DNA from 3 places in the Jeotgalibacillus haloalkalitolerans genome. Region 2 is predicted to be linked to each of the others. Evidence: riboswitches for the same ligand, from Rfam matches in the RefSeq annotation. Region 2 holds a riboswitch; each other region holds the start of a gene.
The links. A riboswitch is a leader RNA that binds a small molecule or an ion and turns the genes downstream of it on or off. The one in region 2 is predicted to bind thiamine pyrophosphate.
Positions count from the first base shown of each region.

Region 1 (9,961 bases), on a different contig from region 2:
GGACAATCGTTGATACAATCAGACTCCTGCCAAACCTGCCAGTTTTAACAGCATTGACTGCAACAGCGACAGATAAAGTAATTCAGGATATTACAGACCTGCTTTCAATTAATCCGGACCATATTGTAAATACCGGTTTTGCGCGTGATAACCTGTCCTTTCATGTTGTAAAAGGTGCTGACAAGCATTCATTTTTAACCAGCTTCTTAAAAGAAAAGCAGGATGAAACAGGTATCATCTACACAGCTACCAGAAAAGAAGCGGATCAGCTGACCGGCTGGCTGAATCAGCAGAATGCGAGTGCTGTCTGTTATCATGCAGGGCTCTCTGAGGATGAACGGAATGAAGCACAGCGTCAGTTTATCTATGATGAGGCAAAGCTGATTGTTGCAACAAACGCATTTGGCATGGGGATTGATAAAAGTAACGTGAGGTTTGTCATTCATTATCAGCTGCCGATGAATATGGAATCATATTATCAGGAAGCCGGACGTGCCGGGCGTGATGGGGAGCCTGCAGATTGCTACCTGCTTTACAGCCCGCAGGATTCCATGCTTCAGAAATTTTTAATAGAGCAATCCATTGCCAATGAACGTAAACGCAATGAGGAATACGCAAAGCTTCAGCAAATGATTAATTATTGTCATAGTCACAGCTGCCTGCCCCGCTTTATTCTTGAATATTTTGAAGACCATCAGATGACTGCTGACTGCGGTCACTGCAGCAGCTGTCTCGACAGTCGGGAAAAAACAGACCGCACCAGAGAGGTTCAGATGATTCTCTCCACAGTAAAAAGAATGGGAGAGCGCTTTGGTACAGGGATGACTTCAAAAGTGTTAAAGGGCTCACGCAATAAAAAGCTGTTAGAAGGTGGCCTCAATCAGGTTACCACTTATGGACTGATGAGCCAGAAATCAGAGAAGCAGATCACTGAACTGATTCAGCTATTAATTGCTGAAGGCTATCTCGCGTTAGAAGGCGGACAATATCCGATACTCAGACTGACACAGGATGCTGTTCCTGTATTGAAAGGGGAGCAGGCCGTCTGGCTGAAATCCGGATTCCAGCTTCACCAGCAGCAGGCTGACTATGATGAGGCATTATTCGAAGAGCTCAGAAAAGTGCGCTCCATGCTTGCCAAAGAGCATGCCGTTCCGCCGTATGTTATTTTTTCAGATGCAACGCTGCGTGAAATGGCTCAGCACTACCCTGAATCGGAGGCTGAGATGCGCAGCATTAAAGGTGTCGGTGAAAGAAAGCTTCAGTCGTACGGGACACCATTCACAGAAGTCATTGCTGCCTATATTAAGCAGCATGGAAAAAATAAAAATATGGTGCCGGTCCATGATCAGACAGCTGCACCCAAACAGCCGGAAGTAACTGCAGACCCGGATCAGCCAAGTCACCTCTTCAGTTATGAGCTATATCAGGATGGAAAGTCTATCTCCGAGATTGCCAAACTCAGAGCGCTCACAACACAAACAATTGAGCGTCATCTGCAAAAAGCATATGAAGAAGGTCATCCGCTTGATTTTGAAAAGTGGTTTGATGAAGAAACGGAGCGACTGATTCTTTCAACCAGAGACGAGATGGAGGTTCCGGGACTAAAACCTCTAAAAGAAGCATTACCTGAAGAAGTAAGCTATCTCCAGATAAAAATGACACTTGTAAAAAACCAGCTGGTGTGAAGGATTTTTTTCTGTCTGAAGGGAATAGGATGACAGACAGGAGGTTTTTACATGAAACAGTTTTGGACTAATTTCTTTGCGCTTGCCGCCGTGATTACCGTTAATGCACTGGCAAATATCCTTCCGATTAACGGACAGACAACAGGCGAGATTTCAAACCGGCTGAATGTCTTATTCACACCGGCAGGCTATGTGTTTTCCATATGGGGGTTGATCTACATACTGCTTGGTCTATGGGTCTTAAAAGGCGCATTCAAATCTCAGAGAAAAAGAGAAGTATATAAGACGACTTCCTTCATGTTTCTGATCAGCTGCCTTTTGAATATTTCCTGGATTCTGCTTTGGCACTATGAATTCTTCCCTGTATCTGTCGCAGTCATTGTCGGCTTATTAATCTCAATCATTATTATTTATGCAAAAATCAAGCAGACAAAGCACAGCTTTTTTGATCTTCTTCCCTTCTCTGTCTATATGGGATGGGTCAGCGTAGCGACTGTCGCAAACACCGCTTATACAGTAAATGAAGCCGGATGGGACGGGCTCGGGATTTCATCACCTGTCTGGACGATCGCACTGCTGTGCATTGCAGCTGCACTCGCACTCGGTATCCGCTATAAGGAAAGCGACTGGATTTACCCGCTCGTATTCATCTGGGCGTTTATCGGCATTGGCGTGCAGAATGAAGGTGAAGAGTCTGCAGTCGTATTTACCGCTTATGTTTTAAGTGTCGTGATCTTTATCGGACTGTTCATCTTCCGCAAAAAGAAAAAATCCGGCTACAGCAGCAGGAAACTTTCTTTCAAATGACCGGGCAATTCTCTCTCTGATAGGTTAGAATAGGTAAAGAAGATTTTTTGAAGAGAGGTTTTATGTTGGACGGGCAGTTATTATTTGCAATGTTTCTGGTCACACTCCTGGTGGGACCCATATTAATGACGATTTCAATTGTATTTGGGCTAAGAAAAAAAGTGAAGTGGCTATGGATCATCAATGCCGCTTTTCTGATGATTACGTTTTTTATAACAGCTTACTACCTGCTGCAGATTGATGAGATTGCCGCGCAAAATCCTGCACCCGGCGGAACCGGCGTACTCGTGATGCTATTAATTTCATCATGGATATCAATTCCTACAGCCATTTCATTCTTTCTGCTTGCGGCTGCGATCTTCATGGAACAGCGCAAAAAATCAAAGTCACAATAAAAATAACAGCAGAGAATGCGTCAATCTATATTTATTATGTAAAAAATCATATTACAACCTTAGTGCAGCGAAGCGTAAGGCAGCGACTTCGGGACGAATAGAAAAAGCTGAGACCCCGCAGCCAAAGGCGAGGAGGGCTCAGCAAGCTCCGTCCGGAAAGCGTCCGCGCAGCAAAACAATTGTAAAAAAAGGATGAGACAATATTTATTTGTCCCATCCTTTTTCTTATGCCTTTTTCGATTCTGTTAAAATAATCGGCTCACCTTTTGTAATCACGATTGTATGCTCAATCTGTGCAACAAGGCTGCCATCCGGCGTTTTATACGTCCAGCCGTCATTCTGCTCTTCAACAAAGTCTGCACCTGAAGAAATAAACGGTTCAAATGCAAGCACTGTTCCCTCTTTTAACAGTTCATTATCCCATGGATCATGATAGTTCAGAATATGGTCCGGTGCTTCATGCAGTGACTTTCCCACGCCGTGACCAGTCAGGTTCGTAATAACCTGATAACCGTTTTGTCTTGCAACACGTGATACTGTCTTTCCAAGCTGGCTCTTTTTTGAACCGGCTTTCGCTTTTTTCAGTGCCAGTGTAAAAGCCTGTTCTGCAGTTGCACATAACTTTTCAAGTTCTGCGTCATGTCCAACCACAAACGAAATACCCGTATCAGCAAAATAACCGTCAAGAGAACCTGAAACATCAATGTTTACAAGATCTCCCTCATTGATCACGCGGTCACCCGGGATTCCGTGTGCCACTTCATCATTTACACTGATGCAGGTGTAGCCAGGAAAATCGTATTCTCCTTTAGGGCCTGAAATGGCTCCATACTGTTCAAATTTCTGTTTTCCTATTTTATCAAGCTCAGCAGTTGTCACACCGGGCTTTGTTGCTGCACGCATTTCATCGCGGATCTCAGCAACGATTGCGCCGATTTTTTTCAACGCTTCTAATTCTTCGTTATTCTGTACGATCATACCGATTCTCTCCTTGCTGTATAATGGTTCACTATATCATATGTATGAAGGGAAATGCATGAATGATGCTGACTTTTGATAACCGTTTAATTTCCGCTCCAGCCGGAGGCTTTCCGGACGGCGGTCGCTACTCGTCCCGGAGTCCCCGTCTTCCGCTCCAATTAAACTTAGTTATTATTAATGTAAGTTAGTGAATTTCAAATATAAATATTTAGTTTTGATATTAATTATAACCTAAGTGTAGCGGAGCGTAAGGCGGCGACTCCGGCGGGATATGACGGACAGGTGAGACCCCGCAGGTGCGAAGCGTCCGAGGAGGCCCACCGCCGGCCCCGCGGAAAGCGCCCGCCTGAAGCGGAGTGAAACGATTAAGAGGATGCGACACTATGTCACATCCTCATTTGCATACATATAAGTTAAGCACTTGTCATCTGACGGTTGGTTGCAACTCTTGGGACTGAAATCAGCAGCGTTGCCATGACAATAGATGTCAGGATGAATGCAGGGCCCATGTAAGAGCCGTTATAGCCAAGTGAGAACAGCCATGCCGGTACGCCTTCGCTTCCCGATCCGAAAAAAATAACGCCGGCAAGGAAGTGGCACACGAATCTCATTAATGCCCCGATAAATACACCGATTGTAATGTACGTAGCTGCTTTCTTCATAGCGCCTTCTTCAAGTGAGCGTTTTACTGCTCCTGCAAACAGACCTGCAAATCCAATAACCGTAAATGCCAGCGGGTAATCAAGAATTCCCTGAACAGGATCAATGATATACGCTCCGAACATTGTCTGCAGCAGACCTACAAGAAATCCTGTCAGCAGGCCCCCTTTTAAGCCCCAGCGAAATGCCATCAGTACGATTGGGACCATCACAAAACTGATTGATCCGCCCTGTGGCCAGAGACTGAAGGAAAACTGGTCAAGGATAATTCCGATTGCAGAAAAGATCGCAACCTCCACTAGAAATAATAACTTTTTACGCTCCATTTTTTCTTCCTCCTATTGCGAAATTGATGCAGCTCGCACAGAGGGGAATTCAACGGGCCACTCCATATAAAAAAGGCCCCGGGGATAGAAACCCGGGACCCTGAAAAAGTCCGTTTCCATCCACATTCCTGCGTAAGCATTAACTTACAGGTTCGAAGGGTCTGAACAAATTGTTCACTCTCAGCCAATATGGCTCCCCTTGTGGAAATTGCATCTATTAATATTGTAACTTATATTCTGAATCATGTCATCTCCCCCACATTTTGTATGCTATACTATAACACGTCTTATTTACTCAGAAAGGAGGTCCCATTTCACATGCAGTGGTTAAAGAAAAGATTTATAGGCGGCAGGATACTGAAAACCGGTGTTGCGGTATTTTTAACTGCACTGATCTGTCAGTTGTTTAATTTACCTGTGGTTTTTGCAGTCATCACAGCAATTGTCACAATTGAACCGACAGCAGCCGACTCTATTAAAAAAGGCCTGATCCGTTTTCCTGCATCTGCAATCGGGGCCTCTATTGCGATGCTCGCCACTTTTCTGCTGGGCGATACAGCGATTACATATACAATTTCGGCCGTTTTGACGATCTGGATCTGTTATAAGCTGAAGCTTGATGCAGGTATGCTGGTTGCGACACTTACAGCAGTCGCAATGATTCCCGGCACAGAAGATCACTTTCTGCTTGAATTTATTAAGAGGCTCGGAACAACCGGAATCGGAATTTTAACGTCAACACTCGTGAACTTTTTACTGATGCCGCCTAAATATAAAGATCAGATTATTTCACTCATTTCAGGCGCACAATCAAAGCTCACTCAACTGCTCGCTGAAAGAATGAATGAACTGCTGGACCAGAAAAACTCACCAATGAATCTGGAATCCGCATCTAACCAGCTTCGCACCCAGCTTGACCGTGCAGATATGTTTTGCAGATTCCAGCTGCAGGAATGGCACTATCATTCATATAAACGTGAGGAAATGAATGAGATTCAGACACTGCAAAAAAAGATTTATCTGCTGAGGCAGCTGTCTTTTCATTTAGCAAACCTCATATCACTGCCATCAGATGATGCACCTGTGTGGTCAATTGAAGAAAAGCATGCCGTCCGTACACTTGTATCACAGCTCAACAACCGGATTATCAGAACGGGTGAACAGGAGCCGATGGACGCCGATGCTCTGGCGCTTCTGCGACATGAACTAAAAGGTGAGACGGATGAAGAAGAGCTGCCGGATAAAAGTTATATTTATTTTGAATTATTGACGATTCATGCACTGTTAAAGAAGCGCAGATCTTTTGTGAAGGTGCCAAGTGCGAAGCCGGAGGAGCTATAATATTAGTACATGCGAAAAGCCGGGGATTGCTCCCCGGCTTTTCATAGGTCTAAAGATACTTTTCTAAGAACATCCCCTGTTTTTCTACGAACCATGCATGGTTTTCTAAGAACATCCTCTTTTTTCTACGAACATACATTATTTATCCACGAACAGCAGTCATCTTTCTAAGAACCAACAACAACTACATCACATTAAAATACCTCGCATCAGGATGCGCAAACACAATCGCAGACACACTTGCCTCAGGTTCCATCATAAAGCCGTCTGTCAGCTGAACGCCGATCTCCTCAGGACGGATCAGCTTAAACAGTTTCTCCTGGTCCTCAAGCTCAGGACACGCCGGGTAGCCGAATGAGAAGCGCTGCCCCTGATATTTTGCACTGAAGCGTTCCTGCATTGTAAAGTCAACCGGATCCGGGAAGCCCCAGCGGTCTCTCATCTGCTGATGCAGCAGCTCTGCAAAGCCTTCAGCTGTTTCAAGTGCAAGTGCCTGAAGCGCATGACTTTCAAGAAACCTGCCTTCTTCTTTGTATTGCTGTGCTTTTTCGCGGATTCCCCTGCCGGCAGTGACAGTAAAGAATCCAACGTAGTCCATTACGCCGCTTTCTTTTGAACGGAGATAATCAGCGAGGCACAGATATGGTGCTCTTGGCTGACGCGGGAATGTAAAGCGTTCAATCTCCTGACCCGTTTCAGGGTGATAGATAATGACATCATCACCTTCACTTTGAGCAGGGAAGAACTGATAAACAGCAGCAGGTGTAATTAATCCTTCCCGCTTCACATCTTCAATGAGATGATCTACGGTTTCTTTCACCTTCAGTGTTTTTTCATCTTTTTCTTCAAGCAGCCTTGAGATTTTTCCTTTCACACCAAGGTGATGACCAAGGAGCATCTGCATATTGATATAGGCTTCAACGTGAGCGACTGAATAAGAGCTGATCACGTGGCGCTTTGTATCATTTGGTACAAATACCGTTGCTTCTGCTACAGACGGTTTTTTAAGCACACCTACTGCTGCTTCCCTTGTTGGTCTCGGCTCCTGTGCCTGAAGCTTTTCCTGTTTGGCGAGAATTTCTTCGCTGAGCTTTGCACGCTCAAGCTCATCCTGCAGCTGGTTGGCAAGGCTGAGTCCGTTCATGGCGTCTTTTGCATATAAGACGAGTCCATCATAATTGTTTGAGATCTTCGAATCTACAAATTTACGTGACAGGGCTGCACCCCCAACCAGGATTGGTACTTCAAGTCCTTTTTCACGCATATCCCCGGCAGTAATGACCATTTGCTGCGCTGATTTAACCAGCAGACCTGATAAACCGACAATATCCGGTTTTTCACGTTCAATCGCCTCAATTAACTCAGGCGGCGTTACTTTGATCCCGAGGTCCACTACCTCATATCCGTTATTACTTAAAATAATTTCAACGAGGTTTTTACCGATATCGTGCACGTCTCCTTTAACGGTTGCAAGGATCACTTTCCCTTTGGAAGAAGACTCATCAGTTGCTTCCATATGCGGTTCAAGGAAGGCAACGGCTGCTTTCATCACTTCAGCACTCTGGAGCACTTCGGCAACGATCAGCTGATTATCATTGAACAGTCTGCCTACTTCTTTCATACCCGTCATTAAAGGCCCGTTAATGATCGACAACGGCTCATCAAACTCTTTTAGTGCCTGTTCCAGGTCGGGAAGCAGTCCTTCTTTCGTTCCTTCAACGACATAATAGGCTAGCCTTTCATCCAGCGTCATATCCGGAAGATCAGAAATGGTTTCTTTCTTTTTCCCACGGTAAAATGCCGTGAAGTCAGCGAGTGTTTCGTCAGTGGTTTCAAATAAAAGCTTTTCAGCCATTTTGACTTCTTCAGGATCAATGGAGGCAAAGCGTTCAAGCTTTTCTGTGTTAACAATCGCATAATCCAGACCAGCGAGTGTACAGTGATACAGGTATACAGCGTTTAACACTTCACGTCCAACCGGCGGGAGACCGAATGAAACATTACTGACGCCCAGCACAGTCTGCGTCTCCGGAAAGGCTTCTTTAATTAACCGGATCCCTTCAACTGTGGCGTTGGCGGAACCGATATACTGCTCATCACCTGTTCCGACCGGGAAGACAAGCGGATCAAAAATAATATCTGTCGGATCCACACCGTAATCTTCTGTTAAAATTTTGTAGGAGCGTTCAGCAATTTCAAGCTTTCTTTCAGCTGTCACACCCATTCCTTTTTCATCAATCGTGCCGACAACCAGTGCGGCACCGTATTGTTTGGCAAGCGGTACAACTGCATCAAAACGTTCCAGTCCGTCTTCAAGGTTGATTGAATTGATAATTGACTTACCCTGTGAATAGCGCAGCGCCTTTTCAATGACCTTTTCGTCAGTTGAATCAATGACAAGCGGCACTTTAACTTTTTTAACGACTTCCTGCATAAAGACTTCCATGTCCGCTTCTTCTTCACGATCGGGGTCCGCAAGACAGATATCAATGACATGCGCACCCTTTTTCACCTGGGCGCGTGCAATTTCAGAAGCCTCTTCAATTTTACCTTCTGCGATCAGGCGCTTGAATTTTCTTGAGCCGATGACGTTTGTACGCTCACCGATCATCAGCGGGCGCATCGACGGATCATCATAGATCAGCGGCTCAATACCGGATACCGTGTGCTCTTTTTTAGGCTTATGTCTACGCGGCTCATAATGCTTCATGGCTTCAGCGATCGCTTTGATATGTGCAGGCGTTGTCCCGCAGCAGCCGCCAACAATGTTCAGCCAGCCTTTTTCAGCAAATCCGCTCAGCTTTTTCGCAAGGGTCTCAGGTGTTTCATGATAGACACCTTCTTCATCAGGCAGTCCGGCATTCGGATAACAGCTGACATAAGACTGATTGATTTCTGAAAGTGAACGGATATGATCCTGCATAAACTCAGGTCCTGTTGCGCAGTTCAGCCCCACGGATACAGGGTTCATATGCTCAACGCTGATATAAAAAGAGTCTATTGTCTGACCCGCAAGCGTTGTTCCCATCGGCTCAATTGTCCCTGAGATCATCAGCGGCAGTTCTTTACCTGTTTTCTTGAATGCATCCTGAATACCGAGGAAGGCACTTTTAACGTTCAGTAAATCCTGACTCGTCTCAATTAATAACAGATCCGCACCGCCATCGATCAGCCCTTTTGCCTGTTCAGCATAAGACGCTTTCAACTGTTCAAAAGTGGCGCCTCCTGTTACGCTTAACGTTTTTGTTGTAGGACCCATAGAGCCTGCAACAAATCGCGGGCGCTCTTCAGTAGACCATTTCGCAGCGGATTTTTTCGCAATTTCAGCGCCAAGACGAGACAGTTTATACGCATCAGAAGCGATATCATACTCTTCCAGCACCACGCTCATACTGCCAAATGTATTAGTTTCCACGATATCTGCACCTGCTTCAAAGTAGGCGTCATGGATTTTTTCTAATAAATCCGGACGTGTACGGTTCAGGTTTTCGTTACACCCTTCAAGGTCTTCCCCACCGAAATCTTCTGCTGTCAGGTTCGCATCCTGTAGCATCGTGCCCATCGCACCGTCCATAATCAGGATTCTTTTCTCAAGCTGTTCATTGAATAATGTGCGCACGTTGGTTTCCTCCTCGCTTTGCCGCCTGCTCATTGGCATAGCGTGTTAGTTCTGCTGTCATTTCATAGCGCATAAATGGTGTAATCAGGTAGATGCCATTAAACAGATCAAGCGCTGTATCAATTAGAGACTTTGTAATCGCAA
Region 1 covers NZ_JAXQNN010000006.1:63,113-73,073, forward strand. Annotated here, with positions in the region: gene recQ (DNA helicase RecQ) at 1-1,688, shown strand, start outside; gene UFB30_RS14350 (TspO/MBR family protein) at 1,740-2,495, shown strand; gene UFB30_RS14355 (hypothetical protein) at 2,561-2,890, shown strand; gene map (type I methionyl aminopeptidase) at 3,116-3,868, opposite strand; gene thiT (energy-coupled thiamine transporter ThiT) at 4,285-4,857, opposite strand; TPP riboswitch at 4,966-5,067, opposite strand; gene UFB30_RS14370 (FUSC family protein) at 5,176-6,198, shown strand; gene metH (methionine synthase) at 6,383-9,850, opposite strand; gene UFB30_RS14380 (bifunctional homocysteine S-methyltransferase/methylenetetrahydrofolate reductase) at 9,798-9,961, opposite strand, start outside.
Region 1: linked by a shared signal. The riboswitch ahead of thiT (energy-coupled thiamine transporter ThiT) and the one ahead of UFB30_RS11375 (lipoate--protein ligase family protein) in region 2 are both predicted to bind thiamine pyrophosphate.

Region 2 (9,961 bases):
GCCATTACAAAAGTGACGCCAGGGATATGGGATGAGTTGATCGGACTGCGTGATGCGCTTGAATGGCCGATGGAGCGTGTGATGATGGAGTTCGGAGGGTACCGGACGGATTATAAGCGTTCCGGCTGCTCGATTTTAACCGGAGACAATTATCTGATCAGAAATTATGATTATATGCCGAAAACTTATGAAGGGCGCTACAGCTTTTTTCAGCCGACTGATACAGGCTACGCAATTGCAGGACCCACCCAGCGCATTACCGGACGTATGGATGGGATGAATGAGCATGGGCTGACCATGGGCTATAATTTTATGCATCGTAAAAAGCCTGGGGACGGGTTTATCTGCTGTATGATCGGCCGGCTGATTTTAGAGGCGTGTGCAAATGTCGATGAGGCGGTGGCGATGCTAAAAGAGATCCCGCACCGTCATTCATTCAGTTATACAGTCCATGATCGGAGCAACCGGACTTATGTCATTGAGACATCCCCGCGCGGTGTGGCTGTAAGAGAGTCAAATGTGTGTACGAACCATTTTGAAATCATGAAAGAAGAAAACAGAAATCATCTGGTAGATTCAATGAAGCGGCTGACTGCGATGAACAATCGCCGTGAAGAGTTGAAAACAGCATATGATGCATTCCGTTTGATGAATGATTCAGATAAAGGTGTATTTTCGGATCTGTACAGTCAGTGGGCCGGCACGATTCATACAGCGGGCTATCTGCCAACCGAAATGAAAACCTGGTTCGCGCTCGGCGGTGATCAGGAACCTGTGGAATTTGATTTTGCAAAATGGCTGGATGGGGAAGATATTTTGCTTGAGAAGATTACTGGAGAAGTAGATACGGATATTCCGTTTGTGCATATGGATGAAGGTGCTTACTGGAGCGCCGGGAAAAAGAAAGCTGTGAAATAAAGAGGATGAGAAGCCTGGTGGACAGGCTTCTCTTTTTGATTTTGACCAATGCAGTCAACATGGCTGATACGACGTTCAATCCGGTGAACATGACAGTCGGCGGGTGCAATACAAAACTCAACCCGGGTGTATCGCTACGTCATAAGCCGGAATAGCACCACCGCCTGGAAGAAACACAACATTGGAGCGCCACCACCCCCCGCATACATCCACTGTTCCTGTCCTCCTTCACTCAAGCGACTTCTCAAGCCCGGCCAGTCCCCATCTCAGTACATCCTCATCATTCGTATTTGCTGCGTAACGTACAAGAACCGTCATAATGAAAACAGCCTTAAACCGTGCCAGCTCCTCTGTGCGGGCATCAATATCGCCATATGCCTCAAAAAACTCTGCGCGTACTGCTTTTGACATACAGGCAAATCCAATTGACAGATCGGCTGCCGGATGCCCGATATGCGCATCTCCCCAGTCAATAATCCCAACGAGCCTGCCGTCACGCACAATCATGTTTTTCGGATGCAGATCGCCGTGCAGGGGTACCGTGCCGGCGGGGTTCTCCCATTCTTCAAGCTGCTCAATATATTGTTTTAACTTTTCATATAATGGTTCAGGTATCACTGAAGCTGATTCTTTAGCAATCTCGTAAAAATGCTTTTTCCGGAGTTTTGAAGATAGCCGGTGCAGGTGATCAGGGTCTGCGTCTACCTGATCAACAGGCAGTGCATGTAAGTTTTTCAGAAAAGCACCAAGCTCTTCGGCATGCTGATGCAGAAGGTCCGTATCGGTTTTTTCAGTTAAGACCCGTCCTTTGATGTTTGAAAATCCGACATAAGGATAATCTTCACTTTCTGACTCCTTATAAAAAACCGGCCTCGGATATTCAAAGCCTCCATTAAATCTTAACTTCACAAGACTTCTGAGCATCCGGTTTTCAAACTGCATCGCTTCATAGCCAAGCTGCCGGCGTGGAAATCTGAACACAAATTCCCCGTTCACCTCATACACCGTATGATCAAAACCGGAACCGCAGGGTCTCACCTGTACCGGTTGCAAATGTGGAAATGCACGTTCTATCTTCTCTTTTGCTTTCTCCTGTGACACTGGATGTGTCGCTTCCCATGGATTCAAATCGATCACTCGTTTCATTCGCTGATTGTATAAATTTCATCATACAACTTTCCAGCAGGAATCTGAAGGAGATAACAATTATTTCTAAAGTAACGTGTACTTGATTCTGCTGAAGGGAATAACAATCATTAACATTACATATGAAGGGGAGAAAATGATGAGCGTAACTCAAACTAAAAATATTCAGCAGATGTTTCAGGAGATTCGTGCGTATAGTGAAAAACTCGTTGCTGGAATGGAGATTGAAGATTTTATTCTGCAGGCAGACAACTTTGTCAGCCCGACAAAATGGCATCTGGCTCATACCACATGGTTTTTTGAAAAGTTTATCCTGACAGAGTTCATAGAGGGATATGAACCTTTTAATGAACAATTTTTCTATTTGTTTAATTCATATTATGAGACGGTGGGAGAGTTTCATCCACAGTCAAAACGCGGGCTGATTTCCCGTCCGACTGTTAAAGAAACACTTGCCTACCGGAAGCATGTGAATGAGCAGGTGAACAAGCTGCTTGATACCACTGAAATGACTGATCATTTATATGATTTGATCGAAATGGGTCTGCAGCATGAACAGCAGCATCAGGAGCTGATTCTGATGGATATTAAATATAATCTGTCATTTAATCCGCTGTATCCTGCATTGTTTGAGCAAAAAGCACCCGTCGGCGGAAAGGCACCTGAACTGACATTCACTCCTTTTGAAAAAGGGATGACAAGAATCGGTACGGATGCAGATGAATTTGCTTTTGATAATGAAACACCGTGTCATGATGCTTATCTGAACGGTTGTCAGATTGCAAACCGTCCTGTGACGAATCGTGAATATCTTGCATTTATTGAAGACGGAGGTTATGAAAGGGCTGAGCTCTGGTTATCGGATGGCTGGCAGCTGGTGAAAAAAGAAAAGTGGTATGCTCCGCTTTACTGGGTGAACAAAGATGATCAATGGTCGTATTTTACTCTAAGTGGTCTGCAGGCAATTGACTGGGAAGCGCCTGTGACGCATGTCAGCTATTATGAAGCTGATGCTTACGCAAGGTGGGCAGGAAAGCGTCTGCCGACTGAACAGGAATGGGAGCATGCGATGAAGGGGGAAGAGGTCAGAGGAAACTTTATGGATGATGACCGCTATCAGCCGGATGCTGCTTACAGCGGCTCAAAGTTTGAAAAAGTGTTTGGTGATGTATGGGAATGGACGCAAAGTCCCTATACACCTTACCCGCGCAGTAAGCCGCTTGATGGCGCACTTGGTGAGTACAATGCTAAGTTTATGTCCAACCAGATCGTCCTGAAAGGCGGATCATGCGTGACGCCTCTCTAGCATATCAGGCTGACGTACCGTAATTTCTTTTATCCGCATATGAGGTGGCAGTTCAGCGGGATCAGACTGGCAGATGATCCGGTGGAATCTTAATCCTTAAACATCCTGCCGAACCTTTTGGCGGGGTGTTTAGCCTTTTGTCCTAACACGTATATCTTTCGGTGTGATGATGCCCTGTTATTGTGATAGTACAGAATTTGAATAGTACAGATAAAATATTTTACGGAGCTTATAAAATAATAATGGATACGATTACAACAGAAAAATGTGTAGTCTGTATTAGTGTGAAACAGTTACTGTAACACAAAAATATTTTTGCGTTATAGGAGTGACTGTGATACTCTTTAACTGACAATTTCATTAATTTATTTACTGGGGGAGCCGAGTGGCTGAGACAGTCTTTAGCTGAACCCTTTGTACCTGATCTGGATGATGCCAGCGGAGGGAAGTATGCTTACATAGTTACGCGCATAAGCCGCTTCCTTTAAAAGGCAGTGGTGTTTTTTTATGTAAAAGAAGAAAGGAGGCAGACGATGAGTGAAACATGGTATTTTCTTGATTCCGGTCATGGCACACCGTCATTTAATATGGCGATGGATGAAGTGCTGATGAATTGGCACAGTGACGGAAAGATCCCGCCGGTACTGAGATTTTACGGATGGAAGCCCGCAGGTATATCAGTCGGCTTTTTCCAAAAGGTCGGTGGCAGTATAGACCTTGAGAACGCGAAGAAGTACGGCGTTGAGCTTGTACGCAGGCAGACCGGTGGCAGAGCAGTTCTGCACGATGATGAGCTGACGTATAGCGTGCTTGTATCTGAAGATCATCCCGCAATGCCAAAGTCGATTAAGGAAGCTTATCTTGTCTTATCAAAAGGCATTCTTGAGGGATACCGTGCGCTTGGTATTCCGGCTGAGTTTTCGATTCCAGAGGAGAAACAGAAGCAGGCCGGTTCAGCCGTCTGCTTTGAGGAACCATCGTGGTATGAACTGATGGTTGATGGCAAGAAGGCAGCCGGCAGTGCGCAGACGCGTAAAAAAGGTGTAATTCTTCAGCACGGTTCGATCCCGATCTCTATGGATATCGAAAAGTTATTTGACTTATTTATTTATCCAAATGAAAAAGTAAAAGAGCGTGCACGCCGCGCATTTACAAATAGAGCCGTCGCGATTAATGATGTGCTTGAGCGTCCTGTTACATTTGAAGAAGTGAATCATGCATTTAAAGAAGGGTTCATGAAAGGGCTTGAGATTGACCTGGAACCTTTTACACCGCCAGAAGAGATGTTAAGAGAAGCAGCAGAGCTTGAGAAGAAGTATCGGAGTGAAGAATGGAGTTATAAGCGGGAAGGGAGACAAAAAGTATGACAAATGCAAAAGAACATGTACGTAAACCGGAATGGTTAAAGGTAAAGCTGAATACGAATGATTCCTATAAGAAGCTTAAGAAAATGATGCGTGAGAAAAAGCTGAACACAGTATGTGAAGAGGCGAAATGCCCGAATATTCACGAGTGCTGGAGTGAACGGAAAACAGCAACATTCATGATCCTTGGGGACACCTGTACACGCGCATGCCGCTTCTGTGCTGTCAAAACCGGTCTGCCGAATGAACTTGACTGGGGCGAGCCGGAGCGGGTAGCAGAGTCTACTGAAATGATGGGCCTAAAGCACGTTGTTGTCACAGCGGTTGCACGTGATGACCTGAATGATGGTGGCGCAGCTGTATTTGCTGAGACTGTCCGTGCGATCCATCGCCGTCTGCCAAGCTGTACAGTGGAAGTATTACCATCAGATATGAAAGGTGATTATGAAAGTCTTCATACGCTGATGGACGCCGAGCCGGATATTTTTAACCACAATATCGAAACAGTCCGCCGCCTGACAAAGAGAGTGCGCGCGCGTGCCACGTATGATCGTTCACTGGAACTGCTTGCACGTGTAAAGGAAATTGCGCCGAACATCCCAACGAAATCAAGTATCATGGTTGGTCTTGGTGAGACAAAGGAAGAGCTGATTGAAGCAATGGATGATCTGCGTGCACACAATGTGGATATCCTGACACTTGGTCAGTATCTGCAGCCGACGAAAAAGCATCTGGATGTTGTGCGTTATTATCACCCTGATGAATTTGCAGAGCTGAAGGAAATCGCGCTTTCAAAAGGCTTCAAGCACTGTGAAGCAGGGCCAATGGTGCGTTCTTCATATCATGCGGATGAGCAGGTAAGTGAAACATCAGCACAGCGCCGGATTAAGTATCTAAAGGGCGTTGAAGCAGATGGCAGAACAGTAGACAACCTGCAGTAATAACTGAATACAGCTTGACCCACTGGGGGAGCCGGTTAAACCGGCTGAGACGGACTGTTGTCCGGACCCTTTGAACCTGATCTGGATCATACCAGCGTAGGGAAGTGGACGTATATGTGAACCTTGTTATATACGCCGCTTTCCAATATTGGGAAGCGGTGTTTTTTATTTGGTTTTGTTAAAGCTGGCTGATGATTGCAGCTCCAGGGGGACTTCACGACCGGGCGGTGAGTCCGCAGGCTTCGCCATGGCCTCACCTGTCCCTTCCTGCCATAGGAGTCGCTCCCTGCAGCGAGAATCACCAGCTGTGCAAGTTCAATAATGGTTTTAATAATACTTATTTAGTAACTGGCTTGGCAGATTTATTAAATGAAGGAGGAATCATTATGACTTTTTGTTCAGAAGTAAGAGAGGAATGCAGTGGGCTTTGGGAGGCAAGCTTTACGCATCCTTTTGTAAAAGGGATTGCAGACGGGACACTGCCGCTTGATGTATTTAAGTTCTATGTGATGCAGGATGCGTATTATTTAACCCATTTTGCGAAGGTGCAGGCAATTGGGGCTGTGAAAGCGGAAGATCTGAAGACAACAAAAAGCTTTGCACACCACTCAGAGCAGACCTGTGCAGCAGAGCTTGCGCTACATGAATCCTTTATGGAGCTGCTTGGCGTAACAGAAGAAGACTGGGCGTCATTCGAACCATCTCCGACTGCCTATGCCTATGTGTCACATATGTACCGGGCAGCTGATGGAAATCTGGCAGATATACTTGCCGCGATCCTGCCGTGCTACTGGCTTTACTATGAGATTGGCGAACAGCTGAAGAATAAGAAGCCGGATCATCCAATCTATCAGAAATGGATTGAGACTTACGGGTCTGAATGGTTTGGTGAACTCGTGAATGAGCAGATCAACCGAATGAATGAACTCGCAGTGGGGCTTTCTGAAAAAAGAATCGGAGAGTTAAAGATGCATTTCAGAAGAAGCAGCTATTACGAATGGAATTTCTGGGAACAGGCTTGGACGATGGAGTTTTGGACAATTCAACCAAAGGAGCGTGTGACACATGATTAATCAGCTAAGAGAAAAGAATCCGCTGGTCCATTGCATCACGAACTATGTTGTCGCTAATTTTCAGGCTAATGGCATGCTGGCACTTGGTGCATCGCCGGTGATGGGGGATGAAGAGAAAGAGGTTGAAGAGCTGGCATCGGTTGCTGATGCGCTGTCACTCAATATCGGTACGCTTCATCAGCGTTCAGTTAACAGTATGATACTGGCCGGCAGGGCTGCAAATAAAAAAGGGATTCCTGTCGTGCTCGATCCGGTTGGCGCAGGGGCAACCTCATACCGGTTATCAGTGATAGATGAGATTTTAATCGAAGTGAAGATTACGGCGCTCAGATGTAATGCGGGAGAACTGGCAACGATCATGAGAAAAGACTGGTCTGCTAAAGGTGTGGATGCAGGGGAAGGCGAGGGGGATCTAACTGAACTGGCTGTGGAGGCTGCAAAAAAATACGGCTTCATTGTTGCTGTAACAGGCCCTGTGGATATTGTGACTGACGGGCAAATCGTACATGAGATTCATGCAGGACACGCCATCATGTCGTCAGTTACGGGTATGGGATGCTTACTCTCAAGCGTTACAGCAGCTTTTCTGACTGTTGATCAGTCAACAGACGCTGTTGCGGAAGCTGTTCAGTATTACGGGGAAGCGGGTGAAAAGGCTGCCAGGATTTCTGACAGCCCGGGCAGTTTCAAAACAGCATTTATTGATGCAATGTTTTCACTCAATGAAAGCAGGCTTCAAAAAGGAGGCAGACGATGAAACAGGTACTGACGATTGCCGGATCAGATTCCGGAGGCGGAGCGGGCATTCAGGCGGATATTAAAACTTTTCAGGAGCTTGATGTATTCGGGACCTCTGTCATCACAGCAGTCACCGCTCAAAATACACGCGGTGTAATAGATGTTGCACCGGTGCCAATTGAAAATATTGAAAAGCAGCTGCAGGCTGTCGGTGATGATTTTGATATTGCAGCTGTCAAAACCGGTATGCTGTTTGATGCTGTAACGATCCGGACAGTGGCGGATTCGATTAAGCATTACAACTGGCAGCGCCTTGTTGTAGACCCTGTCATGATTGCCAAAGGAGGGGCGAGTCTGCTGAAGGAGGAAGCAAAAGACTCACTGATTAAACATCTTCTGCCGCTTGCCACGCTGGTCACACCTAATATTCCTGAAGCTGAGGCATTAAGCGGCATTCAGATTTACAATGAACAAACAAGACGGATGGCTGCTGAACAAATTCTTAAGAGCGGTGCGCAGGGTGTTCTCATAAAAGGCGGACATGGTGCAGACCCGGACTTTACAGAAGACTTTTATCTTGATCAGCATGGAGGCTCACTTGTGCTGAGATCCTCACGCATTCAGACAAAGCATACGCACGGCACCGGCTGTACATTTTCAGCAGCGCTTGCAGCAGAATTTGCAAAAGGAAAATCCATAGAAGAGGCGTTTCTGACTGCGAAGCAATTCATTCAAAGTGCAATTGAACATTCATTAAATATAGGTGCCGGTCATGGGCCGACAAACCACAGCGCTTATCGTCATTATGCGCAAAAGGAGATGATCAGATATGTTCACTAGGCCTGCTGTTTATTTTATTTTTGGTACTGCAAATACCGGGCAGAAGGATCCGTTTCAGCTGCTTGAAGAAGCGCTGAAAGGAGGGGTCAGTCACTTTCAATTAAGAGAAAAAGGACTTGGCGCACTCACCGGTCAGGCATTAAAGGAATTTGCACTTCAGTGTCAGATCCTTTGCCACTCATATAATGTCCCCTTTATCGTAAATGATGACGTTGACCTTGCCTGTGACATCGGGGCAGATGGCATTCATATTGGTCAGGAGGATACTGCTGCGTCAGCTGTAAAAGCAAGGATTGGGGATAAGATGATCCTTGGTGTTTCAGTACATTCACTTGAAGAAGCTGAACGTGCAATATCAGATGGTGCTGATTATCTTGGAATGGGGCCGGTGTATGGCACGAAAAGTAAGTCAGATGCAAAAGATCCATCAGGTGTTGCTAAGATCATCCTTGTGAAAGCCGGCTTTCCAAAAACACCGGTGATTGCCATCGGCGGGATCACTGCATCTAATGCAGGTCCTGTCTGGAAAGCGGGAGCTGAAGGGATAGCAGTCATATCTGCTGTTACTGAGGCAGAAAATGTTCAGGAGGAAGTCAAGCGTCTGACGGCTTCTTATGAGGGGGAATATGTATGAGTACAAGGAAGCTTGTCGTGATGGCTATGTTTGTCGCCATTGCAGTCGCAGGCTCGGCATTTGTATCGTTTCCGGCAGGCGTTGCAAGAGCTTATCCGGTACAGCACGGCATCAACGTCATTGCAGCTGTACTGTTTGGTCCGGGCCTTGCAATTGTTATTGCTTTTATGACTGGTCTGGTTCGCATATTAACCGGCACGGGGTCACTTCTTGCATTTCCGGGAGGCATGATCGGTGCAGCACTTGCAGGTCTGTTTTACTTGTGGAGCGGACGGGTCTGGATGGCTGCAGCTGGTGAAATCATTGGGACAGGACTCATTGCATCACTTGTGGCAGTACCATATGCAGCCATCCTGATGGGAACTGAGGCAGGTGCGTTCTTTTTCATGCCGGCATTTCTGGTGTCGAGTATCAGCGGAGCGGTAATTGGATTCGTAATGTCTGAGAGATTAAAAAATATGTCGGCACTTCTTCAAATTTAAAAGGTAGATTATAAATGCATCTTTCCTTGATATGACTGGGATTGAGGGTTTTTGTCGTTTTTTTTATAAAGAATTTGTCAATTTTCCCTTTTCAAATATACCTAATGAGCGTATTATAATTAGTAAAAAAAGGAACGTAATTATGCGCTACTCAGACACTTTAGCAATTGAAAACATCATCAGTGCTGTCGACCATCATTTAGCCGTTGCATTTATTGATCTTAATGGCCGTTTTGAATATGTAAATGATAACTTTTGCAAGGCTACTCAGTATACAGAGGAAGAGTTAATGAATGGTCACTTTTCCATGGTGCTTCATGAAAATCATGATATTGAGCAATTGACTAAAGCACTGAAGCAGATCAGAAAAGGTCAGCTTTGGCAGGGGGAAATGTTGAACAAAAAGAAGGATGGATCCCCTTTATGGGTGAATTCCACCATTGTGCCAATGCTGGACGGGGAAGGAAGACCTTTCCGTTATTTTACGTATAAAACAGATATTACAGAAAAGATAGAAAT
Region 2 covers NZ_JAXQNN010000003.1:251,533-261,493, forward strand. Annotated here, with positions in the region: gene UFB30_RS11360 (C45 family peptidase) at 1-918, shown strand, start outside; gene UFB30_RS11365 (phosphotransferase) at 1,147-2,046, opposite strand; gene egtB (ergothioneine biosynthesis protein EgtB) at 2,204-3,370, shown strand; TPP riboswitch at 3,735-3,834, shown strand; gene UFB30_RS11375 (lipoate--protein ligase family protein) at 3,904-4,737, shown strand; gene lipA (lipoyl synthase) at 4,734-5,675, shown strand; TPP riboswitch at 5,690-5,795, shown strand; gene tenA (thiaminase II) at 6,062-6,748, shown strand; gene thiM (hydroxyethylthiazole kinase) at 6,741-7,505, shown strand; gene thiD (bifunctional hydroxymethylpyrimidine kinase/phosphomethylpyrimidine kinase) at 7,502-8,326, shown strand; gene thiE (thiamine phosphate synthase) at 8,316-8,960, shown strand; gene thiW (energy coupling factor transporter S component ThiW) at 8,957-9,442, shown strand; gene UFB30_RS11410 (PAS domain-containing protein) at 9,585-9,961, shown strand, end outside.

Region 3 (9,961 bases), on a different contig from region 2:
TGTACGCATCTGCTGACCAGAGCGCTGATTTCCTTTACCGTTACCCGGAATAAACCCTATTTCACTAAACATCTCGATCTCTGCATGACGCTGCGCTTTATTTCTTAAGCCAAGGTTCGCTTCTAAAGCCCAGCTCCGCTTATTTCCAGCAGGCTCAAGCGCGAGCTGATCGTTTAATGTTGATTGGAAAGTGACCATTAAAGCATAAGCAGATTCCTCTTCCGTTACAGTTTCTGCGATCCACTTCCCGGCTTCAGGGTCAGATACTTCAATCGTATGATGATAAGCTCCGTCAAAAAACATCGTATCATCCTCATCAGCCGTCACCTCATAATCCCGTGCCGGCCCTTTAGGAGATTTCAGCGTCACCGTGTTATGCGGTGTGGCACTCATCCAGTTAATCACAAGGCTTTCTGCTTCATCCTCTACATAGAAACTCTCTGACGCTTTACCATCCTGTGCCCCGCCTCTTATAAGAGTATCCAGCGGTCCGGTTTCGTCTTCCCTTGCTTCCATTGCGCTAAAATCAGAGAATGCAGCAGCCCGCTGTGTCGTTAGATATGGCTGGAAGATCGACAGGGTATTATATCCCTTATTGACCTCACCGTGATTCCAGTTCCCGACAGCCAGACTCCTACCGTAGGGCAGTTGAGCACTTGCAACTGATACAACCCCATCATTTGGTCCTGAAATGAAACCGCTCCCAAACCAGTAAGCACTGAACAAAGGTCCGGTGCGTGTACCTGCAAGAGAAAAATAACTGTTTTGTGATGCTTCAAAGCGGTTATCAGTGATCGAACGGAAGTAGTTCATTGTACCAGTCTGCAGACTCTGAGTACCTTCACTATTCTGTCCAATCAGACTCGCAAGCCAGCCAAGAGATGTACTATTCGCCAGGTTGGCAAGCTCACTTCCATAGTGAGGTGAGCTGAGCGTAATGACATTCGAGACAAGCGGATACTTCCCTTCATGAATCAGGGCAACCTGAGTATCAACGCCCCCTTTACTAAACGCAACGATCACCAGCTTTTTTCCGCCAAAATGAGCAGAGATCTCTTCAAGCTGACCTGCAAGCATCTCACCATTATCCCAATAACTTTTAGGCGTGCCTCCGGAATCATTCAGCTCAACAAAAGCTGTTTCATAACCCGCCGCAAGCGCACGGCTGTACATATCATTTTCGTTATACCAAACGGTCGAATCATTCGTCAGACCCTGAACAAATACAACAACAGGCTTTGCAGGGTCTATGTAAGCAGGGGCTTCACCAATACTGATTGTACCTGGAACAAGTGAGTTACCAGGCGTCTTAAATCCTCCGGCAAAAGCGGCAGACGGCAGTGACAGAAGCAGGAACACAGCAATTAACAGGGAAAGCGTTTTTTTCATCTAATCCTCTCCTTTAAAGCTGTACCGGGAAACCCCGACCACCTAAGTATTTCGACACCCGGAAGGTAAATCCTGTATGTTTTGAATAATTAAATTATTATTTATTTATGTGTGGGATGGGACGGCTGATTGTCGCTATTTCTGTTTACAGTGTAGCTTTCCCTGCTGAACTTGTAGCGATACACCCGGAATCTTGTTGCAATCACCCCCGCAGCTTGTACCAATCCCGCTTCTCTATGGTCGTATCCACACAAAAAAATTGCTTCACCACACCCGCTTCATGCCTTTAAGAAACAAAAGATTGTTTCCCAAGGGCATTTCAACGGGATGGCGGTATGCGCCGGCTGAATGTTGTGATTTCAGCTCAGGTTGTAGCTTTTTCCGCCAGAGTTTGTAGCTTTCCCCGCTGAGCTTGTAGCGATACACCCGGGGTTCTGTAGCAATCACTCCTGCCACTGGTTGTAATCCCGCTGCTCCGTGGTCGTTTCCACCGACCGCCGCACGCCCGCTTCACCCTGCATAAAAAAGCCGGATATCCCCTCAGATATCCGGCTCACACTCACTATTCTTTTTCAAACTTTTTCGTACTTCTCACCGTATCAATCGGCCTTACTTTGCTTTCGATCTCGTCACGTTTCGGCTCTAAAAACGGTGGCAGTGAAAGCTTCTCGCCAAGCGTTTCATATGGCTCGTCTCCCATGAAACCCGGGCCATCTGTTGCGAATTCGAACAGAATCTGCGGCGCAACCCTTGCGTACAGCGACTTAAAGAAGAAACGGTCAACAAACCCGGATGTCGGGAAACCGAAGCTCTTCATCCGCTCATCCCAGTCATCGAGCATGGCTCTATCTTCAAGCCTGAATGCGGCATGGTGAACTGTGCCAAACCCCTGCTGTGCCTGCGGTAAAAAGGTGTTATGTTCAACAATCACACTCGCACCGTTTCCACCTTCACCCACTTCAAATAAGTGAAATGATTGTTCAGCAGCTGTTTCTCTAAACAGCAACACCTTTTCAAGCATTTCTTTAAAATAATCAAAGCGGTCAACGCGGACAAACAGCGGTCCTAATCCAGTGATCGCATACTCAAGCGGCACCGGCCCATTTTGCCACGGCGTCCCTGCTTCAACACCTTGATCATTTTCATCTGAAATCAGCTGATACTGCTGATCATCAAAATCAACAAAGGAGATGGTCTTTTTACCAAACTGCTCCTGCACACCTTTATGCTTCACATTCAGGCGATCAAACCGCTTTTCCCAGTAATCAATCGCGGCATCACTTGGTACACGGAATGACGTTTTTGAAATTTCATTTGTCCCGTGATTTCCTTTTGGAATGCCTGGAAAATCAAAGAATGTCATATCTGTCCCGGGACTTCCTGTATCATCAGCAAAAAACAGGTGATACGTCTGGATATCATCCTGGTTCACTGTTTTTTTGACCAGCCTCATCCCGAGTACATTGGTGAAAAACTCGTAATTTTTCTCAGCACTGCTTGTAATCGCAGTAACGTGATGTATTCCTTTCAGTTCTTTAATGGACATTATCATGAACCTCCTCTAGTGCAATTTTCATACCCATAGCATCTAATGATTCCAGATTGAATGCAAGAATTATGACTGCTCAAGTGTTAAAAATGTAAATCCACCCGAAAGTGCTTCATAATAAGGAGTAACTACCCTTACCTGAAAGGAGGAGCAATGATATGAGTATTCCCAAAGTCGATTTTTACTTTGGTGCGCTGCTGTCTCATCTCGTCAATCGCGGATTCTCACCTGTCATGAAAGAAGGCGGTCACGACCGGAGAATTTATGCGCTTGAAAATGAAATCGACAGTTATTTCATTTATGCTAAATACTCGTTTACCCCCCGTTTTAAAAAAGAATCCCGTATCTGGACCTTCTCCTTTTACGATACAGAAATGGAAAAAACGCTTCGCAGCCAGCATGACAACCAATACCTGTTTGCTTTTATCTGCGGTGAAGAAGATCTTCAGAACACGGAAATCATTTTACTGACAGCAAGCGAGGTTTCAGAGTGTATTAAAACGTCAGATGCCGGCCGTAAGTGGCTGACGATTGAAATGGCTGACCGCAAAAGAACACTGACCGTACGCGGGAGTGCACATTCAAAACCCGGCTATTCACTGAAAATCACACGCAGCACAGACCAGCGGCTTGAAGAACTGCCAACCATGCTTTTTTAAAAAGGAGATGAGCAGACGTGACAGGCGATTTACCTTCCGGCTTAAGTAAACCCTCACAGCGTGCATTCGCTCAGGCAGGTATTAAAACAATGACTGACATACAAAAGTATACGGAAAAAGAGCTTCTTTCCCTTCACGGCGTTGGTCCAAAAACCATTCGTCAGCTGAAAGAAGCTGGCGGGACTGACATATTTAAAAACAGTTAAGAGGAGACGATTAACATGATGACAATCATTCTGATCCTTTTCGTGTTTTTTGTGACCTTTTGTATCAGTGCCCTGATGAACATCCTTAATCACACAACTCAGGGACGTCACTGGTTTTACTCCGTATTGTTCAGTCTGGTGATTGCGATAATTGGCGTGCTGATTTTTGAACCGAGGGAATAATGTCCCCATTATTAAAATCCATCTTACTTTTTTGCACAGCTGATTGTTGTAGCGTAAGGCGGTGGCTGACAGGAAGGGACGCGTGAGGCCATGGCGAAGCCTGCGGGCTCACCGCCCGGCCGCGGAAAGCGTCCCCCTGAAGCGGAAATCAACAGCCAACTTTAACAGAGCCAATTTAATAAAGTTTTTAACAAAAAGGTATAATATGGTTCTAATTAGATTTTTCGAGTGTTGCACATTCCATTCTCTGGTGATATAGTGGTCGTGCACAGAAAATTAAATACCGTTATCTGCACTAGGGGTGCGAATTAGCTGAGATGTGAGCATTAGCTCCGATCCCTTATGACTCGATCAGGATAATACCTGCGTGAGGAAGTGTAGTGACTTCTCTTTTTTATATCAGGAGCAGTGGCTACATCTTACGCGGATGTGGTCTTTTTTTGTGCAAAAACTGCTCTGGGAGGAATACAAAATGGAATGTGGAACAAGCAAAATTGTGGGGTGCCGTTTTTCACTGCACCCAATGACTGGAGATTTTATTCCGGTAATAAAAGGCGCACTGGAGGCAACTGATCTGACAGGCGTCTGGAAGCATACAGATGATGTATCAACGGTGATACGCGGACAGGAGCAGCATGTGTTCAATGTGATCAAAGCAATTACGCTTCATGCCGCTAAAACCGGGGAACATGTAGCGGTCAATGCAACTTTTTCAGCAGGCTGTCCGGGTGATACGGCAGGCGATTCCTATATGGAAGCTGACCCTGAAGTACATAATCATGACGATACAAAGCAGTATGTCTCTTCACAGTTTGCCCTGTACCCGATGAATAACCCTGATTATATGAGTGTGATTTACAGGGAAGTGGACCGGGCGAAAGAGCGCGGTGTATTCAATGATTCGATGCATTATGCAAGCGGCATTCACGGGGATATCCATGAGGTATTTGATTTTTACGAGGAGACATTCGGCCACGCAAGGTCTGATGAACACCGTCATTTAGTGATGACTGTATCCATGAGTATCAACAGTCCATCTCATAAGGGTAATCACCATGCTTAAGAGCTGGAAGCTGAAGGAAGTCGTGCTGATGGCGTTGTTTGCTGTTGTTTTCGGCATCATTTACTTATTGTTTTTACATGTCGGAAACATCTGGGCCTCACTGATCGGACCGATTGCATATGAGTGGATCTTCGGGATCTGGTTTATCGTGTCTATTATTGTCATGGCAATCATCAGAAAGCCTGGTGCTGCAGTAATTCCCGAGACAATGGCCGCTGCGATTGAAGTCATGCTTGGCAATGCAGTCGGACCGCGCCTGATTTTAGCAGGGGTCATTCAGGGACTCGGTGCTGAAGCTGTGTTTGCAGCGACAAGGTACCGCTATTTTAACCTAGGGATCTATATGATGGCTGGCGCCGGGGCTGCTGTATTCAGCTTTGTGTATGGTTACTTACTCGGCGGATTTGCAGCGTTAAGTACAGAGTATGTATTGCTGATGTTTGTGATTCGTGTGATGAGTGGCTCGATCATTGCAGGGATTGGCGGGAAATATCTCGTAGACGCACTGCTTGCGACAGGATCACTGAGAGGTTATTCGATTACAAAGCGTGATGCACATGCATAACGTCATCTCTTTGCAGGATGTGTCATTCCGTTTTCCGGATGACGAACTGCCTGTTTTTAAAAATGTGGATTTCAATATTCGCGCGGGGGAGCGTGTGGTGATTACAGGTCCGAGCGGGTGCGGAAAGTCTTCACTTCTGTACCTGCTCAACCGCCTTTACCCTGAAAATTGCGATGGCATTGTCACCGGTCAAATCGAGCTGTTTGGGAAAGCAGCGGCTGACTATGAGCCGGGGGAAATTAATCACCGGATTGCAACTGTTTTTCAGGATCCTGACAGCCAGTTTTGCATGCAGACAGTTGAAGAAGAACTCGCTTTTACACTTGAGAATGTAAAGGTGCCTGCATCTGAGATCAGCGGACGGATCCAAGAGGTCTTACGGGAAACCGGGCTTGAGGACTTCAGAGATTCAGTTATCCAGACACTTTCAGGCGGGCAGAAGCAGCGTGTCGCAACCGCATGTGCATGGGTGCTGGAGCCTGAGGTCCTTCTGCTTGATGAACCTCTGACTCATTTAGATCCGGTGACCGCCCGGGAATTTGTTAAGTGGCTGCGCGACCTCCATGACACAGGAAACCTGACAGTAATAGCGATTGATCACCAAGTCGCTTTATGGGGTGACTTCTTTGACCGGGAGTGGCAAATGACTGCGTCGAAACAGGTTGAAGCGTCAGTCGCAAGGAAGCCGGTACAGTCAGATCAAATTCTTCTGTCTGCTGAAAAACTGGCTGTCGAGCCAATTGTTTCACCGGTCACTTTTTCACTGAAAAAAGGGGAAATCGCAGTGCTTGCAGGTCCTAATGGCAGCGGGAAATCGACGCTGTTAAAAGCATTGTGCGGGTTAAAATCGACCGGTGGGACTGTCCAGCCGAAAAGAATCGGCTATGTGCCCCAGTCACCAGAATTTCTGTTTTTAACAAAGTCAGTCCGGGAAGAGCTTTCATTTGGCGGAGGGCAGTCTGTTGAAGACATGCTTGAGCGGTTATATCTTACTGTGGTCAGTGAGTCCAACCCTTTTGCGATCAGTCATGGTCAGAAAAGACGGACAGCAATCGGGGCTATGCTGTGTGACGGTCGTCCTGTGATTGTGATGGATGAACCGACTGCCGGGCAGGATAAAGCAGCCTTACGTGAGCTTGAAAACCTGATCGTGTCACGTGCAAATGAAGGCATCACATTTTTAATTGTGACGCATGATATGAATTTTGCGGACCGCGTGGCAGATTCACTGCTGTTGCTGCATGAAGGAAGCCTGAGCGGTCCATTTAATCCCCGTGCAGTCTGGCAGGATCAGCAGCTGCTTGAGCAGCATCGCTTATGTCCGCCATATGGAGGTGATGTGCATGATCAACCGCATGAATCCTTCGGTTAAGTTTATTGCGATCACTGTTTCAATGATTGCAATGGCTTTCTTTTTTAATCCGTGGACACCACTTGTATTTTTCAGCGGAGTCGTGCTGATTCAATTGCTTTTTGCGAAAGTGTCCTGGAAAGCGTGGAGTCTGATGATGCTCCCTTTCCTGCTTGGCGCAGTCGGCTATTTTTGGACGACACTTGTTTTTGGCAATGAAGACAGTACGCTTGGCACAGCATTGTCATTAAGCTTTCGTGTACTTGCCTTTTCAAGCCTGTCACTGCTTTTTGTCTTTACCACAAAGCCTGTGGATTTTATTCTGAGCCTGATGCAGCAGCTGAAGCTGTCTCCTAAGATCGCCTACAGCATCCTGGTCGGCTATCAATTTCTCCCTGTTTTAAAGGACGAGTTTTTTCAGATTCGACAGGCACAGAAGCTTCGTGGCGTTGAAGTACCGAAGTCTCCTGTTAAAAGGGTGCTGGCGATGCGGCACGTGCTGATTCCCATGCTTGCAGGCGCTGTTCGGAAGGCTGAGCGGACCGCTTTTGCAATGGAAGCGCGCGGCTTTACCGGTGAGGGCAAACGCGATTTTTACCGGAAGATTACTGTCAGCCGGGCGGATGCAGCAGGAATTGGTTTGTTTTTAGTCCTGCTTTGCGGAAGTATGGCAGCAGGGTTTTTATGAGAAACAGCTGGCGCGGGCCGGCTGTTTTTTGATGAAGTTGGCTTGGTTCTAATGTCACTTTTCTACGAAGGGAGATGTTTTTTCTAAGAACGGCCCTGTTTTTTCTCCGAACCGCACCCGCTTTTCTAAGAACACCTTCTTCTATTCTGTGAACATCACCGTCTAATCTAAGAACCTACCTCTTTCACACCCCCACAAATCCTTTACACCTCCTCTAAATAAGCATAAAATTTATATATTGTTCAAAATCAGACAGAAAAGAGGAATTATCAATGAAAAAAATGATGTTATCAGCGGCTGCACTATCAACTGCTCTAGCGCTTGCTGCATGTGGCAATGCTGAAGAAACCGAGGACACAGACCAACAAAGCTCAAGTGATGAAGCATTTACAATCGGCGTCATCCCTGCCCAGACTGAGGGCGAAATGGAAGGCGCAATGAATAAATTGCAGGAAGTACTTACTGACGCACTTGGAAGAGAAACTGAAATTGACGTGTACCCTGATTACAACGGTGTCGTGGAAGCGATGAACTTTGATCAGATTGACATGGCTTACCTTGGACCGCTGACATATGTGATCGCCCAGGAAAGAAGCGACGCAAAAGCTATCATTACACAGCTTGTAAATGGTGAACCATTTTACAATTCCTATATCATTACGCACCAGGATCAGCCTTTTGAGTCTATTGAAGACCTTTTGAGCGATCCTTCAGCGATAGATTTTGCTTTCGGTGACCCGAACTCAACATCAGGCTCACTGATCCCGTCAATTGAATTACAGGACCGTGGTGTCTATGAATCAGAAGACAGCTACGAATTCAGTACAGTCAGATTTACCGGCTCTCACGATGCAACGGCACTCGCTGTTCAAAACGGTCAGGTTGACGCCGGCGCAATTGACAGTGCCATCTACAACCAGCTGATTGAATCCGGGAAAATTGATGACAGTCAGCTAAAAGTGATCTGGACGTCAGAACCCCTCTTCCAGTATCCATGGGCTGTTACTGCAGGTACAGATGAAGAGACGATCAATACACTGCAGGAAGCATTTTTAGCGATTGAGGACCCTGAAATTCTGGATGCGTTCGGTGCATCAGGCTTTACAGAGGCAGCACCTGAGGATTATGACAGCATTTTGGATGCTGCAGAAAAACAGGGCATTTTAGATGCTGAATAGAGCTGGTTACTTTGTGGTTTAAGAAAAAACACATTGCTCTTGCCGCTATTTTGACCGCTTTTGTATTACTCAGCATGCGTGTGACTGAGTTTGATCTTTCCAAGTTCCGTGACTTTGGAAATATGATTGAGTTTTTGGGCCAATGGTTCCCAATGGATACCTCAAAGCTGCCGCTTATGCTTGAGGACGCAGGAGAAACGCTTGCGATGGCGTTTCTCGGCAGCTTCCTGGCACTACTGATTGCACTGCCGGTCAGCTTTCTGGCCGCTAAAAACACCGCACCAAAAGGATTTTTTTACTTTTTAAGAACAAGCCTGAGCTTTATCCGTTCGGTGCCTGAGATCGTCATTGGTCTCATCTTACTGACCATGCTTGGACTCGGACCATTTCCTGCTGTCATTGCGATTATGATTCATAACGTCGGCGTGCTTGGGAAACTGATTTCAGAACTGATTGAAGCAGCTGACCCTGGTCCTCAGGAAGCAATGCGGGCAGTAGGTGCGAAGCGCTGGACGGCTCACCTGTTCAGCATTCTGCCTCAGATCTGGCCGAATGTGCTGTCACACTTTTTCTACCGGTTTGAAGTGGCAATCCGGACCTCTCTTGTCCTCGGATTCATCGGAGGCGGCGGAATTGGTCAGCGCCTGTTCAATGATTTCAAAACTTTTCAATATAGCGCCGTCGCACTCGATGTCCTGATTATCATGATCATGGTCATCGTCATTGATTTTCTTACCAGCTATATTAGAAACCGGGTAATTTAAGGAGTGTGTATGATGATTGAATGTAAAAATGTCTCCGTGACTTATCCAAATGCTCATACAAAAGCACTCCAGGCGATTGATCTGACATTTAAAAAAGGTGAATTTATCTGTGTACTTGGTAAAAGCGGCGCTGGCAAATCAACCTTTATCCGCTGTCTGAATGGTCTGCAGACACCGACTGAAGGTGATGTGATTTACAATGGGCAGTCTCTGAGAAAACGGAGTGAAGCTGAGCTCAGAAAGATCCGTCAGCATACCGGGATGATCTTTCAGCATTTTAACCTGATTCCACGTTTGTCAGTGATGCAGAACGTGTTAACCGGCATGTTCGGAAGCCGCTCTTCATTTAAAAATCTGATCGGTCTT
Region 3 covers NZ_JAXQNN010000001.1:231,089-241,049, reverse strand. Annotated here, with positions in the region: gene UFB30_RS01235 (esterase/lipase family protein) at 1-1,389, opposite strand, end outside; gene UFB30_RS01230 (hypothetical protein) at 1,654-1,845, opposite strand; gene UFB30_RS01225 (ring-cleaving dioxygenase) at 1,952-2,929, opposite strand; gene UFB30_RS01220 (hypothetical protein) at 3,097-3,597, shown strand; gene UFB30_RS01215 (helix-hairpin-helix domain-containing protein) at 3,615-3,803, shown strand; gene UFB30_RS01210 (hypothetical protein) at 3,819-3,986, shown strand; TPP riboswitch at 4,274-4,377, shown strand; gene UFB30_RS01205 (YkoF family thiamine/hydroxymethylpyrimidine-binding protein) at 4,459-5,049, shown strand; gene UFB30_RS01200 (ECF transporter S component) at 5,042-5,614, shown strand; gene UFB30_RS01195 (ABC transporter ATP-binding protein) at 5,607-6,986, shown strand; gene UFB30_RS01190 (energy-coupling factor transporter transmembrane component T family protein) at 6,958-7,653, shown strand; gene phnD (phosphate/phosphite/phosphonate ABC transporter substrate-binding protein) at 7,926-8,831, shown strand; gene phnE (phosphonate ABC transporter, permease protein PhnE) at 8,843-9,595, shown strand; gene phnC (phosphonate ABC transporter ATP-binding protein) at 9,608-9,961, shown strand, end outside.
Region 3: linked by a shared signal. The riboswitch ahead of UFB30_RS01205 (YkoF family thiamine/hydroxymethylpyrimidine-binding protein) and the one ahead of UFB30_RS11375 (lipoate--protein ligase family protein) in region 2 are both predicted to bind thiamine pyrophosphate.